One region of the Lapidilactobacillus salsurivasis genome, then DNA from elsewhere that is predicted to be linked to it. Evidence: a T-box and tRNA genes for the amino acid it is inferred to sense, from the RefSeq annotation. Region 1 holds a T-box; the other holds one or more tRNA genes.
The links. The T-box of region 1 lies ahead of leuS (leucine--tRNA ligase). A T-box ahead of a tRNA ligase gene usually reads a tRNA of that ligase, here a tRNA-Leu.
Positions count from the first base shown of each region.

Region 1 (3,942 bases):
ATAAGTCAAACTTTCGTGATGGCCCAACTTCTCCCAGATTTCTTCCATCATATGAGGCGCGATCGGGGCCAACAATTGCACGAAGCCCGCCACATAGTCCGCGAAAAGAACTTTTTCTTTGTAGGCTTCATTAATGAAGACCATCAATTGGGAGATGGCTGTGTTGAAGTGCAGTTGCTCATAGTCGGCGGTGACTTTTTTGACGGTTTGATTGTAAACCTTGTCTAAATGGCCATTGTTCATCATCGTAATGCGGTCGCGTAACTTGTCGTCATCATCGACGAACAAGCGCCAAACCCGATCAAGGAAGCGCCGCGAACCCGCCAAACCTTCTTCGCTCCAAGAAATCGAAGCATCCAACGGTCCCATGAACATTTCGTACAGGCGTAACGTGTCCGCGCCATACTGGTCAACGACCTCATCGGGATTGACCACATTGCCTTTGGACTTGGACATTTTCTCGTGATTATCCCCTAAGATCATGCCCTGATTGAATAATTTCTGGAATGGTTCTGGCGTGGGCACAACACCGAGATCATAAAGGAATTTATGCCAGAAACGGGCGTACAGTAAATGCAAGACCGCATGTTCCGCGCCGCCAATGTACAGATCAACAGGCAACCAGTCCTTCAATTTATCAAAATCCGCCAACGCTTCTTGATTGTGGGGATCGATGTAACGCAAGTAATACCAAGATGATCCCGCCCATTGTGGCATGGTGTTCGTTTCCCGGCGGCCCTTGCGACCATTGGCATCCACCACATTGACCCAATCAGTTAAGTTGGCTAAGGGACTTTCACCGGTGCCTGATGGCTTGATGTTGGTTTCTTTCGGCAAGCGCAAAGGTAGTTCGGCTTCAGGAACCAAGGTTGTTTCCCCGTCTTCCCAATGGATCACTGGGATCGGCTCGCCCCAGTAACGTTGGCGGCTGAACAACCAGTCTCGCAGTTTATAATTGACCTGCTGTTTGCCCACACCTTTTTCCGTTAACCAAGCGATCATCTTGTCAATTGCCGCTTGTTTATCCAAGCCATCCAAAAATCCCGAATTGATATGAACACCATCACCAGTATAAGCGGCCTGGGCCACATCGCCACCCGCGATCACCGGAATGATCGGCAACTGGAACTTGGTCGCGAATTCATAATCGCGTTCATCATGAGCGGGCACCGACATGATTGCGCCGGTGCCATAGCTAGCCAAAACATAATCGGAGATCCAGATCGGTAATTTCTGACCATTGACTGGATTGATCGCGAAGGCGCCGGTGAACGCTCCTGTCTTGTCATGGTTCAGATCTGTCCGTTCCAGATCGCTCTTGTGGCTGATTTCTTCTTGGTAGGCGGCAACCGCGGCCTGAGCAGCCGCCGTGGTGATCTGATCCACCAGTTCATGTTCCGGCGCCATCACGATATAAGTCGCGCCGAACAAAGTATCCGCCCTCGTGGTGAAAACTTTGAAATCAAGATTTGGCTGATCCGCGATCGCAAACGTCACCTCAGCGCCTTCAGAACGACCGATCCAGTTCCGTTGCATATCTTTGATACTTTCGGGCCAATCGACCAGATCCAGATCATTCAACAAGCGCTCCGCGTATGCCGTAATCTTCAACATCCACTGACGCATGGGTTTCCGATAAACCGGAAAGCCACCGCGCTCAGTTTTGCCATCGATCACTTCTTCATTGGCGACGACCGTGCCCAGATCCGGGCTCCAGTTGACCGCAACTTCTGCCTCATATGCCAAGCCTTTTTGATACATTTGTTCAAAGATCCATTGGGTCCACCGATAGAATTCTGGATCAGTGGTATTGACTTCCCGATCCCAATCATAGGAAAAGCCCAAGGAATTGATCTGGCGCTTGAAGTTGGCAATATTCTTGGCAGTGAATTCTTCAGGCTGATGGCCCGTATTCAAAGCGTACTGCTCCGCTGGCAGCCCAAACGCGTCCCAGCCCATCGGATGCAAAACGTTGAAACCTTGCGCCCGTTTCATCCGGGCAATGATATCTGTAGCCGTATAACCCTCGGGATGGCCCACATGGAGTCCCTGGCCAGAAGGATAAGGGAACATATCCAAGGCGTAGAAATTCTTTTTATTAGGATCCTCGGTGGTTTTGAATTGTTGGTTTTCCCGCCAACGTTGCTGCCATTTCTTTTCGACTGTCGTATGATTATACAAAATACGCACTCCTTTTATTCATTTTCCGCAAACAAAAAGCCCTATAAGCCAATTGCTTATAGGACGCGCGACCGTGGTACCACCTAACTTTAGCCGATTTCTGATCGGCCCTCTAACCATTAACGCTGGTCCACGCCTACCGCTACTGTCTTCACGGTAAGTTTCGCAGGTGAGTTCATCGTGATTTGCGATAGGCTCGCACTGACCGCCTACTCGCTGAGCGCAAATTTTCGATTACTAGTCCTGTGACTCGGTATGTTGTTACTGTTTAATATACACCAGAATGACCGCAAAGAGCAAGGTTTGATTGCATTTTTTCGGCGCCTGCTTGGGCGTTGGTGGTTTGCGGATGTGGTGGGGCTCCAGGTCGGGCTGGGGGTGGTGGAACGCTGCGGGCACGACTTGAAGCTTTTCGGAAGTGCACCGAAAATCTTCAAGCTCGGCCTTATTCTAGGCGGCAGAGCCGCCAAGAATAATATCGCGGCTGACTCACCCCCAGCCCGACCTTCCGCCTGACGAACGAACAGCCCACCAACGTCAGAGTGCGGAGCGCAACGGGTTGACTGCGAGCATTAACCTAGCTAAGATTTTGGAGGCTGGGTTGTGCCTCCGGAAGCCTAGCGTAGTTAAGCACAGCAGTCAGTTGCGCGCAGCACGTTTCAAAAATCAGAGTGCGGAACACAACGGGTTGACTTCGAGTATTAACCTAGCTCTTGTTTTGGAAGCGTCCTTTGCTTCCGAAACAAGAGCGTAGTTAAGCGCAGAAGTCAGTTGTGTGGAGCACGTTTCAAACCAGAGTGTGAGCCGACCTGGTCGGCTTCTGAGCATTAGCCTAGCAATTATTTTGGAAGCCGCACTTTGCTTCCGGAACCATTGCGTAGCTAAGCGGAAGAAGCTAGGTCGGCGAACACGTTTCAACGCCAGAGTGCGGAATACAACGGATTGACTTTGACATTACCTTAGCCAGAGTTTTGGAGGCGGGTTTTGTTTCCGGACTTTCGGGATTTGCAATCCTCACTACGTTTGCAAGCGTCCAACGACAGAAACGCTCATCTTTCAAATCAATGACAGCTTGACAGACAAGCTGATCTTAACCAGCTCTTAACCATGTTGGCTGTGCAGATATGCTATAATATCTCTATTAATTTAGAATAAGCAAATAAGAGGAGTCGTAAATAAATGACATCGAAGAAGACTTGGCCGTGGTTGGTCGGCATTTTATACCTAGCTTTCGCTGGGTTCATCTGGGGCGTGGTCACGCAGCAACAATGGATCCACAACTATGATAATTTGATTTATGGCTGGCTGGCGCCCTGGCATCCAGCAGCGAATAACTTTTTTATCGCCTTTACCAAGGTGGGAAATCCGCTGATCATGACGATCCTGACCGCGGTGATCCTGGTGGTGCTGATCTGGGCCAAGCATTGGCGGCTTGGTGTGTTCATTGCCGCCAACAATGGGCTGGGCGCCTTATTGAACCACGTGATCAAAGGCTGGATCCAGCGACCACGACCGACGGATCAATTGATTCGTGAAACTGGCTTTAGTTTCCCCTCAGGTCACTCAACCGCGGCAGTGATGTTTTTTGGTAGTCTGATCGTCATCGGTTATTGTTTGGTCAAATCAAAAAAATGGCGCATCGTGCTCGCCATTTTCGGAGTTTTACTGATTATTCTCTTAGGATTAAGCCGCTTATATGTGCACGTCCACTACCCCAGTGATGTGACAGCGGGCTTTCTGTTCGCCAGCGCCAATCTGATT
Region 1 covers NZ_BAAABI010000002.1:371,301-375,242, forward strand. Annotated here, with positions in the region: gene leuS (leucine--tRNA ligase) at 1-2,184, opposite strand, end outside; T-box leader at 2,238-2,444, opposite strand; gene ACYVSB_RS03700 (phosphatase PAP2 family protein) at 3,361-3,942, shown strand, end outside.

Region 2 (3,942 bases), on a different contig from region 1:
GGGTGAACGCTTGGATACGGTGGTCGAAGATGTGGTCAATAGTGTGGGCGTGAATTTGAATACGGCCAGCGTTGATCTGTTGCGGCGCGTGTCTGGCTTGTCCACGATGCTCTCAACGTATATTGTTGCTTATCGCAATGAACACGGGCGTTTTAACAGCCGCGCAGAATTACGGAATGTGCCGCGCATGGGGCCGAAAGTCTACCAACAGGCTGTCGGGTTCTTACGCATTAGCGGCGGCACCGAACCTTTGGATAATACCGATATTCACCCGGAAAGTTATGCAGTGGCGGAGCAAATACTGGCACGCGTCCACTTGACCAAGGCTGATTTGGGCTCGGATAAACTGCGTCATGCCACCAAATCTTTGAACGTGGCCCGCTTAAGCGAGAAATATCAAATTGGTCGGAGTACGTTGCAGGATATTATTAAGGGATTGACCACGCCGGGCCGTGACCTGCGCGACGATGTTCCTGCGCCTTTGTTGCGCCAAGATGTCATGGCGATTGAGGATCTGCGTCCGGAAATGATTTTGCAGGGGACCGTCCGCAATGTGGTCGACTTTGGCGCTTTCGTGGATATTGGCGTTAAGCGTGATGGCTTCGTCCACATTTCCCAACTGGCCGACCATTTAGTCAATAACCCTAGCAGTGAAGTGGCCGTTGGGGACATCGTCAAGGTTAAGATCCTTGAGGTTGACTTGGAGCGGGACCGCATCAGTTTAACGATGCAAGGGCTCCCTCGTGACTGATCAGGAGCTTCAGCGCTTGGTGGAACAGGTTTCCTTGACCGCCTTTCATCGACCTTTTCGCCATCAAGCACGCTTCAATTCGCGGCTGAAAACTACAGGCGGTCGTTATTTCATCGGGGATCATCATTTGGATTTCAATCCGAAATATGCGGCCACCCTGAGCCCGGCGGATTTTGTCGGAATCGTGAAACATGAGTTGTGCCACTACCACTTGCATTTAAGTGGTCAGCCTTATCAGCATCGCAGCCCGGCGTTTAAAGCGCTGTTGACGCAAGTGGGTGGGTCGCGCTATGTACCCGCGACGGCGGCTACTTCGGCGCGCCAAACGCAACGACCGGCCCGCTACCAGTACCGCTGCCAAAAGTGTGGGCAGGTCTATTGGCGACAACGACGGATCAATCTACAACGGTTTGTTTGCGGCCGCTGTCAGGGCCAGTTGCGCCTGCAGGCCTAGGCTTAACGCCGTCGCAGTTCGGATATAACGAGTAGCTAGCTCCCACAGAATTAGCGGTTGAGTATACTGGCCCATTGCAGCTGGGGCCATTGATTTGAAGATATTGAGGTGAAAGATAGCATGCAATTGGCTTTATTAGCCCAAAACATTGGTGATACGATCAAAGGTCGCCAGCAGCGACCGGCGCGGGCAGAAACTACTTTTCCAGTCGAATTTACCCATGCCTATAAATCGGCCCAAGGTTGCTTAATTGTACTGGTGACCACTGATGGTCATTATCAGATCAAGAAGTTCGAGCACCAATATAAGGATGTGAACGATCCTTGGCGCGAAATCGCCCACGCGGCCTTTATGGAATGTGATGAAGATTTCGACGCCGCCGATGAGTTGGTCAGCGCCATCGCCACAGTTGTTGGCGCGCCAGCTCAAGACTGAGTCACCGTCAAACCAACGTTGCCCTTGGGGTAACGCTGGTTTTTTGTCTAATCGAGATGGTCAAGGACCAGCCATTTTTTCCACAAAAAAAGCGCTGGATCAAATGATCACAGCGCTCACGACTTGCACGATGCGGGCAAGAAGACTCGAACTTCCACGGCCATAAGTGGCCACAAGATCCTTAGTCTTGCGCGTCTACCAGTTCCGCCATGCCCGCGAAACAATGCAACATTCATTATAAGTTATTTTACAAGCCAGGTCAACAAAATTTTGCGCCAGGTTGCCCGGTAGTTTTGGCGGATGTTGCTGCTGAAAGCACGATGCCCGCAGTTTGCGCTGCGCGTGGCGTTGGTGGATTGCAGATATTGTAGGGCTCCAGGTCGGGCTGGGGGTGGTGGAACGCGGCGGGCGTCACTTTGAGCTTTTCGGAAGTGCGCCGAAAAGCTCAAAACTCGGCCTTATTGTAGGCGATAAATCGCCAACAATAATTGGTTCAGAGTGAGAGCCGACCTGGGTAGCTTCTGAGCATTAGCCTAACAACAATTTTGGAGGCTGGTTTGTGCCTCCGGAATTGTTGTGTAGCTAAGCGGAAGAAGCTAGGTCGGCGAACACGTTTCGCGGCTGACTCACCCCCAGCCCGACCTTCCGCTGACGAGCAAACAGACCACCAACGCCAGAGCGGAACACAACTGGTTGACTTTGAGCATTAACCTAGCCAGGCCTCCGGGAGCTGGTTTCGCTTCCGGAAGCCTGGCGTAGTTAACCGAAGAAGTCAGTTGTGTGGAGCACATTTCAACGCTCCGCTCCAGCTGCTCAACGTTGTAGCAGTCGTTTGATCACCCACGCCCAACTGATAAGCTATTGCCGATTTGATGTGGAGCCGCGCAAATGACGGCCATGGCTAGTGGTTATCATCTTTAAATTGGTGACACCAGTATGGTCTGTCTGATGAACAAGCCTAGTTAACAGTGAATCAACTGAATTGATCGGTTTTCACCTAAAAATGGTCTAGGGAGCAAGTAACGCTGTCCAACCAATGCCAACCGTACCAACTTCCTAATCTAAATCCGGCGGCATTGCTGTACCACCCTAAAAAAAGGGGGGCAATTGTTTGACAGCTAGCTTGCGAAAGCACTTTGTCAGATACCCCACTTCGATTGCAGATGGGCACAATCCTGCCTAGCAACCGGCTGGGACTGCGCGGCTCAGTGGTGAAATTGTCCTTGGCGGCTTTGCCGCTTAGGACAAGGCCTGATTTTGAGACAAGCCGCGGTCTTTGCGGATTGGCTCAAAACAGCGCCCACCACGTTCGAAACAGAGTGCGAACCGACCCGGGTAGCTCCTGAGCATTAGCCTAGCAACTATTTTGGAGGCTGGTCTGTGCCTCCGGAATAGTTGCGTAGCTAAGCGCAGGGAGCTGGGTCGGTGAGCACGTTTCCAGTCCGCAACAGCAGTCCCAGCCGGTTGCGTTCACGCGCAAAACCCGCCATACCCGCAACCAAGCGCAGACCAAGAATCAAGCCGAACACTTTTTCGCAAAACCGCGCGAGAAAAAATGCACGCCAGTCTTGACAAAACGCTCATTTCGCGGTAAATTGGACTAGACCAAACAAGGAGGATGTATGGATGGATATCAAAATTGTTAAAGATAAACTTGCCGGCGGACAAGCCGCTTTCGAACTGATCAAAGCAGGAATGGCGCATGGCGCGCAGGTCTTAGGCCTAGCGACTGGGAGCACACCGATCTCACTTTACGAGGCAATGTGCCAAAGTGACCTGGACTTCTCCCAAATGGTTTCAATGAACTTGGATGAATATGTTGGGTTGACGCCTGACAACGATCAAAGCTATCACTATTTCATGAATGAACATCTTTTCAGCAAGAAGCCATTCAAGGCTAGCTATGTGCCTGATGGGGCTAATCCAGATACAGACGCCGCGGCGGCCGCTTATGAGAAATTGTTGGCGGAACACCCAATCGATATCCAGATCTTAGGGATCGGCCGCAATGGTCATATCGGGTTCAACGAGCCTGGTTCTGACTTGGACGGCAAAACCCAAAAAGTGGCGTTGACGCAATCGACGATCGATGCCAACTCACGGTTCTTCGCCGACGAGAAAGATGTGCCTCGTTTCGCGATCTCAATGGGGATCGGTTCGATCATGAAGGGCAAAGAAATTATTTTGATTGCCTATGGCGCTGACAAAGCTGACGCCATCAAAGCAACGGTTGAAGGCCCAGTGACAACGCATGTTCCCGCTAGCGCTTTGCAAAATCATGACAATGTGGTCTTGATTTTGG
Region 2 covers NZ_BAAABI010000006.1:10,662-14,603, forward strand. Annotated here, with positions in the region: gene ACYVSB_RS08205 (Tex family protein) at 1-751, shown strand, start outside; gene ACYVSB_RS08210 (SprT family protein) at 744-1,205, shown strand; gene ACYVSB_RS08215 (hypothetical protein) at 1,326-1,640, shown strand; tRNA gene ACYVSB_RS08220 (tRNA-Leu) at 1,772-1,857, opposite strand; gene ACYVSB_RS08225 (hypothetical protein) at 2,777-2,986, shown strand; gene ACYVSB_RS08230 (glucosamine-6-phosphate deaminase) at 3,267-3,942, shown strand, end outside.
Region 2: it encodes a tRNA-Leu, which carries the amino acid that the T-box ahead of leuS (leucine--tRNA ligase) is inferred to sense. The anticodon was not compared.